2 regions of the Micropepsis pineolensis genome follow, and region 2 is predicted to be linked to the other one. Evidence: riboswitches for the same ligand, from Rfam matches in the RefSeq annotation. Region 2 holds a riboswitch; the other holds the start of a gene.

Region 1 (4,213 bases), 1.4 Mb from region 2:
ACGATCTAATATTGCCACTTTAACATGCAAATATGGAAAAAGGTCGTGCGAATTCGCCAGCCCGCTGGCGATGAGCAGAAGCGAAGTAGCCAGCAGCAGCAGATTAAGCGTTGTCGTAAAAACGCGACGCGGGGGCATTGCCCCCTTTCTGATAGATGCATACCAGCGTCGCGAAATAAGGTTGTGAACTAATGCAAACGCAACAAAAGCCGTACCAATGGCTTCATGAACTAGATTGCCAGTAAGTTGATATGCAAACGCAAACAACAATAGTGCAACAAGACAAAGATCGAGAGACAGTCTTGCACGCATACTATCGCGTTGTAGCGAGTTTAAACCCGCGCACCCATGCATCAATTTCAAGACCGGCATCCGCACTGCGTGCATAACCACCAGATCCGCCGCGCAGCGCTAGGCCATCGAGGATCTTCGCTTTGGGATACCGTGCGCGGATGTCATCTGGTCCGCGACCGAGACGACTGCCTTCGTGGGTACAAAACGGCAAAATGGTCTTACCGGACAAATCGTGGTGATCCATGAAGGTAAACAACGCCATCGGCAAAGTTCCCCACCAATTGGGATAACCGATGAACACGGTGCTGTACGGACCAGTGTTTGCAACGTCACTCGCCAGTTTGGGGCGAGCATTCGTCCGTTGTTCCTCTTTCGCCACCTCGGTGGTTTCGCGGTAGTCTGCAGGATAACTGTTTACGGTGCGAATCTCGACGATGTCTCCACCTACCAGCCCATGAATATGCTGCGCCACCACACGGGTGTTCCCGGTACGGGAAAAATAAACAATCAGCGTCTTTGCGGGCTTTGGGGTGGTTTGTGCGTGCGATACTTGCGGCAACATGGATGCAAGCCCACCAACCAGCAAGCCTGCTGCTGTCTCTTTTAAAATCTTACGCCGAGACGTTTCCACGGATGACGGAGCGTTAGCATCCGTAAGATTGGCGCTTTTTTCTGTGTCGTTATGTTCTGCCATGCCACAATTCCTTATGCTTATTCAGTTCAATGTACCGCCGCATAAACTTCCATAAATATAGAGCACGACTGATCATGCGATTAGCCTATGTATCCGGCAAACTCCTATGAATGGGCCTCATAAATTCCAGACGTTAAACCTGACGCGTGAGAAGTATGATTAGCAACATCACGCTGTCATTATATGATCTTGCACTGCCGCTTATGGAAAGCGAAGCGGGCATCTGGCGTGCCCGGCGCACCGCACAGCGGAAAAGTGGCGTCAAGAATATTCTTTTTAGTTAGAACAAATATACTCCTTGACCATAACGGCTACGGTTAACATTATCTTGTGGCTACGGTTCCTCGGATTTCAACATCTAGTTAAAATTTGAGGCGAAGAGGGAAGCCGGTGAAAGCCCGGCGCTGCCCCCGCAACTGTCAGCGGCGTGGTCCGATCACAGCAGTCACTGGCGCCTGAGGTGCCGGGAAGGCCAGATCGGACGCCTTAAAGCGCCCGCGGATGAGCCAGGAGACCTGCCGAAAGCACCAGTATTCGTCCTTGGGCGGGGTGTCCCGATGGGGCGCGAAAGCTGCAGATGGCGCAAAGCCGTTTGCCGTCGCGCATCTGTCTGCCCGCTATTATTGAGCCGTTGGAGGGGAGAAGCCGTTATGACCGTTCATGTCAGCCCGATTGAGGCCGCAGCCGTTGCCGGTGGGGGCAAGCCCGTGCCGGAGGATTTGTGCCTTGACCACAGTCGAGATGCCCGGCTGACCGATTTCGGCAAGGCAACCCTGATCGACCGCTATCAGTTACCCGGCGAGAGTATTCAGCACATGTTCGCCCGCGTTGCCTGTGCCTATGCCGATGATACCGCGCACGCCCAGCGGCTGTACGATGCGATTTCGCAGTTGTGGTTCATGCCCGCCACCCCGGTCTTAAGTAATGGCGGCACCAGCCGCGGATTACCGATTTCCTGCTTCCTCAACGCGGTGCCCGATACGCTGGACGGCATTGTCGATACCTGGAACGAGAATGTGAAGCTCGCCTCCAACGGTGGCGGCATTGGCACCTATTGGGGCGGGGTGCGGTCGATCGGCGAAAGCGTCAAGGGCTGCGGCGAAACATCCGGCATCATTCCGTTCATCCGCGTGATGGACAGCCTGACACTGGCGATTTCACAAGGCTCGCTCCGGCGCGGTTCGGCGGCGGTGTATCTTGACGTCTATCACCCCGAGATCGAGGAATTTCTCGAAATCCGTACATCATCGGGGGATTTCAACCGCAAAAGCCTCAACCTGCATCACGGTGTTGCCATCACTGATGAATTCATGGAAGCGGTGCGCAATGATGCGCCCTTCTCCTTACGCAGCCCCAAGACCGGCGCCCCCTTGCGGCAGGTCAACGCCCGCCAGTTATGGCAGCGCATTCTGGAAACCCGCCTGCGCACCGGCGAACCCTATCTTCTCTATATCGACACGGTGAACCGCGCCCTGCCCGAGCATCACAAGGCGCTGGGCCTGAAGGTGCGTTCGTCTAATCTGTGCGCCGAAATCGTGCTGCCATCGGGTGAAGACCATCTGGGCAATATGCGCACGGCGGTGTGCTGCCTGTCGTCGCTCAACATTGAAACCTGGGATGAATGGTCCACCGTTCCGGGCTTTGTTGAAGATGTGCTGCGCTTCCTCGACAATGTTTTAAGTGACTTTATCGCCAACGCCCCACCCGCCATGGCCAATGCCGCCTATGCCGCGCTGCGCGAACGATCGGTCGGCCTTGGCGTGATGGGCTTTCATTCGTTTCTGCAAAGCCGTGGCATTGCCTTTGAAAGCGCCCTGGCCAAATCCTGGAACTTAAAAATCTTCCGTAAGTTACGCGCGGAAGCCGATGCGGCGTCCCACACGCTGGCCGAAGAACGCGGCCCCTGCCCCGATGCCGCAGAACAGGGCGTGATGGAGCGCTTCTCGCACAAGATCGCCATTGCCCCCACCGCATCGATCAGCATCATCTGCGGTGGCACCAGCGCCTGTGTTGAACCCATTCCGGCCAATATTTATACGCATAAAACACTGTCGGGGTCGTTCTCGGTCTATAACCCGCACCTAAAGCGCATACTGGCCGAACGCGGCGCTGATACGCCGGTGGTGTGGCAATCGATCATCGCCGCCGAAGGCTCGGTTCAGCATCTGGAGTGTCTGTCGGCGGATGAAAAGATCACCTTTCGCACCGCGTTTGAAATTGATCAGCGCTGGATCATTGAACTGGCCGCCGACCGCGCGCCGTTCATCTGCCAAAGCCAGTCGATCAATCTGTTCATCCCGAGCGATGTCCCTAAATGGGATCTGCATATGCTGCACTGGACGGCGTGGGAAAAGGGCCTCAAAAGCCTGTATTACTGCCGCTCAAAATCCCTGCAGCGCGCGGCGTTTGCCGGGGAAACGCAGGCTGCTGTCAAGGTTGATGTCGAAACAGGCCCCACCAACTATGACGAATGCCTGGCCTGCCAGTAAACGGCCTTTCAGTAACAAACGATACGCATACGGATTTGAACATGAGTGATATTCTGAACATCAACCCGATGGATCTGATCGGCACCGGCCGGGTTGGTCTGTTGCAAACCTCTGGCACCTATAATGTTGACCGCTACCCGTGGGCCTATGCCTACTGGAAAAAACAGCAGCAGATCCACTGGATGGGCGAGGAAGTGCCGTTGGGCGAAGATGTCAAAGACTGGGCATCAGACCGGGTATCGGATACCGAACGCAATCTGCTGACCCAGATTTTCCGCTTCTTCACCCAGTCGGATGTTGAGGTCGGCGACAATTATATGAAGCGCTATCTGCCGATTTTCCAGCCGCTGGAAATTCAGATGATGCTGGCCGCCTTCACCAATATGGAGACGGTGCATATCGACGCCTATGCCCTGCTGCTCAAAACGCTGGGCATGCCGCAGGTCGAATTTGAAGCCTTCCGCGACTACAGCGCCATGCGCGATAAAGCCGATTATATGCATACCTTCGGCGTTGATACCGTGGCCGATGTATCCCGTACGCTGGCGATGTTTGGCGGCTTCACCGAAGGCATGGCGCTGTTCGCCAGCTTTGCCATGCTGCTCAACTTCCCGCGCTTCAACAAGATGAAGGGCATGGGCCAGATCGTCACCTGGTCGGTGCGCGATGAAAGCCTGCATTGCGAAGGCATCACGCAACTGTTTCACGCCTGGAATGCCGAAACCGGCGCACTGAC
Region 2 (4,213 bases):
CGCCGGTATATTTGCGCTGCAATTCTTCCTGACGGGTCAGGGCTTCAAACGGATCATCGGTAAAGCCCGCCGGCAGCTGGCTGGAATTGGTGTAGTAAGGCTGATCCTTGGTGCCAGCCTGAATGATGTCGGCATAACGCTTCTGGTCTTCCTTGGCGAAGCGATAGGTGGTGCCTTCGGCCGGGGTCGCTTCCAGATTATAGAGATGCCCGGTTTCTTCCTGATAGGAAACAATCTTGGCACGGACATGATCGAGGAAGCGGATGGCAAAGGCATAGCCCTTGTCGGTGGTGACATCTTCGGCATCGGCGGTGAAGTTGCGGATCATCTCGTTGATGCCGTTAACGCCTAAGGTCGAGAAGTGATTGCGCAGCGTGCCGAGATAGCGCTTGGTATAGGGGAACAGGCCATTATCCATATGGCGCTGAATGACCTTGCGCTTGATCTCCAGACTGGTGCGGCTGATGTCGAGCAGCTCGTCCAGCTTGGCCAGCAGCGCGGCTTCGTCACCCTTATAAAGATAGCCCAGACGCGCACAGTTGATGGTCACAACGCCAACCGAACCGGTTTGCTCGGCACTGCCAAACAGGCCGTTGCCGCGCTTGAGCAGTTCGCGCAGGTCAAGCTGCAACCGGCAGCACATCGAACGCACCATGTTGGGCGTCAGTTCCGAATTGACGAAGTTCTGGAAGTACGGCAGGCCGTATTTCGCGGTCATTTCGAACAGGCGGTTGGCGTTCTCGCTCTCCCACGGGAAATCCGGCGTGATGTTGTAGGTCGGAATCGGGAAGGTGAACACGCGGCCCTTGGCATCGCCGCGGGTCATGACCTCCATATAGGCGCGGTTGATCATGTCCATCTCGACCTGAAGATCACCATAGGTGAAATCCATTTCTTCACCGGCAATGATCGGGGTCTGGTCGCGCAAATCGTCCGGGCAGGTCCAGTCGAAGGTCAGGTTGGTGAACGGCGTCTGCGTGCCCCAGCGTGACGGGACGTTGAGATTATAGACCAGTTCCTGAATCGACTGCAGCACCTCGTCATAGCTCAGCTTGTCGTTACGGACGAAGGCCGCCATATAGGTATCGAACGACGAGAACGCCTGCGCCCCGGCCCATTCGTTTTGCAACGTGCCAAGGAAGTTGACGATCTGGCCGATGGCGCTCGACATATGCTTGGGCGGATCGGCTTCGACCTTGCCCGGCACGCCGTTCAGCCCTTCGGTCAGCAGCGTGCGCAGCGACCAGCCGGCGCAATAGCCCGCCAGCATATCAAGATCGTGGATGTGCAGATCGCCGTCGCGATGGGCGCGGCCAACCTCGGGCGGATAGACATGGCTCAGCCAGTAATTGGCGACCATCTTGCCCGAGACATTGAGAATTAATCCGCCCAGGGAATATCCCTGATTGGCGTTGGCGTTGACGCGCCAGTCGGCCCGGTCGAGATATTCGTTGATCGAACTTTTGACATCGACCAGCGTGTGCTTGTCGGTGCGCAGACGGGCGCGCTGTTCGCGGTAAACGATAAAGGCGCGGGCGGTGGCAAAATGGTTGGCCGAAATCAGCACCTGCTCGACCACGTCCTGCACCTGTTCGATGTGGGGCGGCTCCTGCGGGAAGCGGTGGCTTAGCACCTTGACTGCCTGAATCGCTAAAAGCTCGGCTTCATCGGCTTCAAATTCACCGGCGGCCTTACCGGCCCGCTCAATGGCAAAGCGAATTTTCTCCGCATTAAAGGGCACCTGCTCACCGTTACGTTTGGCGACCTGACGGGGCGGTGTGGCGGAGATTCGCGCGGACATTGCTGTTTCCTTTAGATCAATCATATCCGAGCGGGGGAAGAGTCGCCGAACCGTGCCGCCGAATATTTCGGCAGCCGTTGTTCGGCCATTGGTTCACCCCGCCCAAGGGCAGTCACGTATTGGGGTAAGGCAGGTCTCCTGGCTTAGCGGCACTAACGCGTCCCGTCGGCCTTCCCAGTTAACACCAGTGGCTCGACAAACTCGCCGCTTACAGTTGCGGGGGCAGCATCGGTCTTAACCCGAATTTCCCTTTTAAGCCCAAGATGTCGGTCACCCGAAGCACCCTAACCCCATATAATGATGGTGTAGAGGGGTGGGGGGGTAAGTCAAGACAGCGAGTGGGGGGATTTTTTGTGTGTAAAGCGAATTTCATTCTTGCCAACTGATTCGTCAGCAGAATTTGGCGCCAAAAAAATTTACCAAAAAAAAGATGACGCCAGTCTAACATTGTCACAGCGTCTTTTAAGTTGCTGCGGCGCGGTCTCTCTCGTTTGATCGATGCGTCTTTAATCGAAAGCGTAGGAGATTTGCTTCAAATGCACGCATTTTTTGAGCGACACAGGTCTTAACACAAAGCGTATTTGTTAATGATGCTGCACCTTATGCGTCAGCATTGAACGCTTTAGCGTGTTTGGCGGCCGCTTCCTCGACCCGGAATTTCAGATCGGGATATTTGTGCACCAGCATGGTGAAATCTTCCGCCGACAGCGCTAACAGGCGGGTTTGATCCAGCGCCACAATGGTGGCTTTGTGCTGGGTGTGGTGCAACAGCGAAAGCTCACCAAAAAAATCACCGTGATGCAGCCGCACCGCGCGATGGCTGAACTGCAACTCTACATCGCCCGAGACAATGAAATAGAGCGTGCCGGATATTGATCCGCGTACGGCGATAATCCCGCCGCGCGAAACCGTCTGTGCACGGAGCAGGTTCATGACCTCGCTTAAAAAGGCCGCGTCGAAATCGCGAAACAGCGGCACGCGGGCCAGCATGCCAAAGGTGATGATGAAATCACGCCGGTGGATGGCATCGATAAAGCCGGTGGCGACGATGCCGACGGGCAGCGCCAAAATGCCCATGCCGGTCACCATGGTAAAGCCGGCCACCAGCCGGCCCAGCAAGGTGATCGGCACCTCGTCGCCATAGCCGACCGTGGTCAGCGTGGTGATCGCCCACCACATCGCGGCGGGGATCGAGCCGAATTTATCGGGCTGCACCGCGCCTTCGGCGGCATGCATGGCGGCGGCGGCGAAGATGGTGGCACAGGCCAGCACCAGCAAGGTCCCAAACAGCGCGCGCCGTTCGGTGACGATAACCTCGCCCAGCGTCGACAGCGCCGGGGAATAGCGGGCGATTTTCAGCAGACGCAACAGACGGATCATGCGCAGGAAGCGCAGATCGAGCACTGGCAGCAGCAGCGAGAAATAGACCGGCGCCACCGCCAGAAAGTCGATCACCATCGTCGGTCTGGTGGCGGCGGCAAAGCGGCCGCGCCAGCGCCCCTTTTGCTGCAGGATGGGGTCTTCAACCGAAACCCACAGCCGCAGGATATATTCGATGGTGAAGATCAGAACCGAGGTGGCTTCGAACAGTTTCAGATCGAGCCAATAGGGTTTGTCGATCGACGGCACGCTTTCCAGCGTGAAGCCCACAACATTGAGCAGGATCAGCAGGATCAGGCCGATCTCGACGATCATGCCGATGGGACCACCGACATGACCGCCTTCAAGGATCAGATAAAGTTTGCGGCGTAGCGGCATTTTTGCCATCGCCGCCCCCTTTGTTTGAGTTACAGCGCGCTTAAATACGCCGCGATGGCTTTAAGGGCCTCGTCGGCCTTGCTGCCATCGGGGCCACCGGCCTGGGCCATGTCGGGGCGGCCACCGCCACCCTTGCCGCCCAGTGCGCCCGCGCCGACCCGCACCAGATCGACCGCCGAAACTTTGGCGGTGAGGTCGTCGGTCACCCCGACCACGATCGAGGCTTTGCCGCCATCCACCGCGATAAAGGTCGCCACACCCGAGCCCAGCTTGGCCTTGGCTTCGTCGGCCAGCCCCTTAAGGTCTTTGGCCGCAACCCCTTCCACCACGCGCAGGGTGGTTTTGATGCCGCCAAATTCCTGCACATCGCTGCCGCCGCTTTGGGCGGGGCCAGCCAGCGCCAGGGCTTTCTTGGCTTCGGCCAGTTCTTTTTCCAGCTTGCGCCGTTCGTCATAAAGCTGGCTGACACGCTGGGGCAGCTCGTCCGGGCTGGTCTTCAGCACGGCGGCGGCGTCATGGGCCAGTGCGGTCTCATGCTTGAAATACTGGCGCGCCCCTTCCCGGGTCACCGCTTCGATGCGGCGCACGCCCGAGGCCACGGCCGTTTCCGACAATACGGTGAACAGGCCGATATCGCCCAGACGACCGGCATGG

What was found. Region 2 has a riboswitch for cobalamin ahead of ACZ5RI_RS01740 (ribonucleoside triphosphate reductase). Riboswitches for the same ligand answer to the same signal wherever they lie in the genome.
Region 1: it holds a riboswitch for cobalamin, as region 2 does, so the genes downstream of both, ACZ5RI_RS07925 (ribonucleoside-diphosphate reductase subunit alpha) here and ACZ5RI_RS01740 (ribonucleoside triphosphate reductase) in region 2, are expected to answer to the same signal.

The regions. Positions count from the first base shown of each region.
Region 1 covers NZ_AP042408.1:1,771,848-1,776,060, reverse strand. The annotation lists gene ACZ5RI_RS07935 (hypothetical protein) at 1-312, opposite strand, end outside; gene ACZ5RI_RS07930 (flavodoxin) at 314-988, opposite strand; cobalamin riboswitch at 1,309-1,525, shown strand; gene ACZ5RI_RS07925 (ribonucleoside-diphosphate reductase subunit alpha) at 1,639-3,477, shown strand; gene ACZ5RI_RS07920 (ribonucleotide-diphosphate reductase subunit beta) at 3,519-4,213, shown strand, end outside.
Region 2 covers NZ_AP042408.1:386,045-390,257, reverse strand. The annotation lists gene ACZ5RI_RS01740 (ribonucleoside triphosphate reductase) at 1-1,801, opposite strand, end outside; cobalamin riboswitch at 1,913-2,103, opposite strand; gene ACZ5RI_RS01735 (cyclic nucleotide-gated ion channel) at 2,402-3,568, opposite strand; gene alaS (alanine--tRNA ligase) at 3,589-4,213, opposite strand, start outside.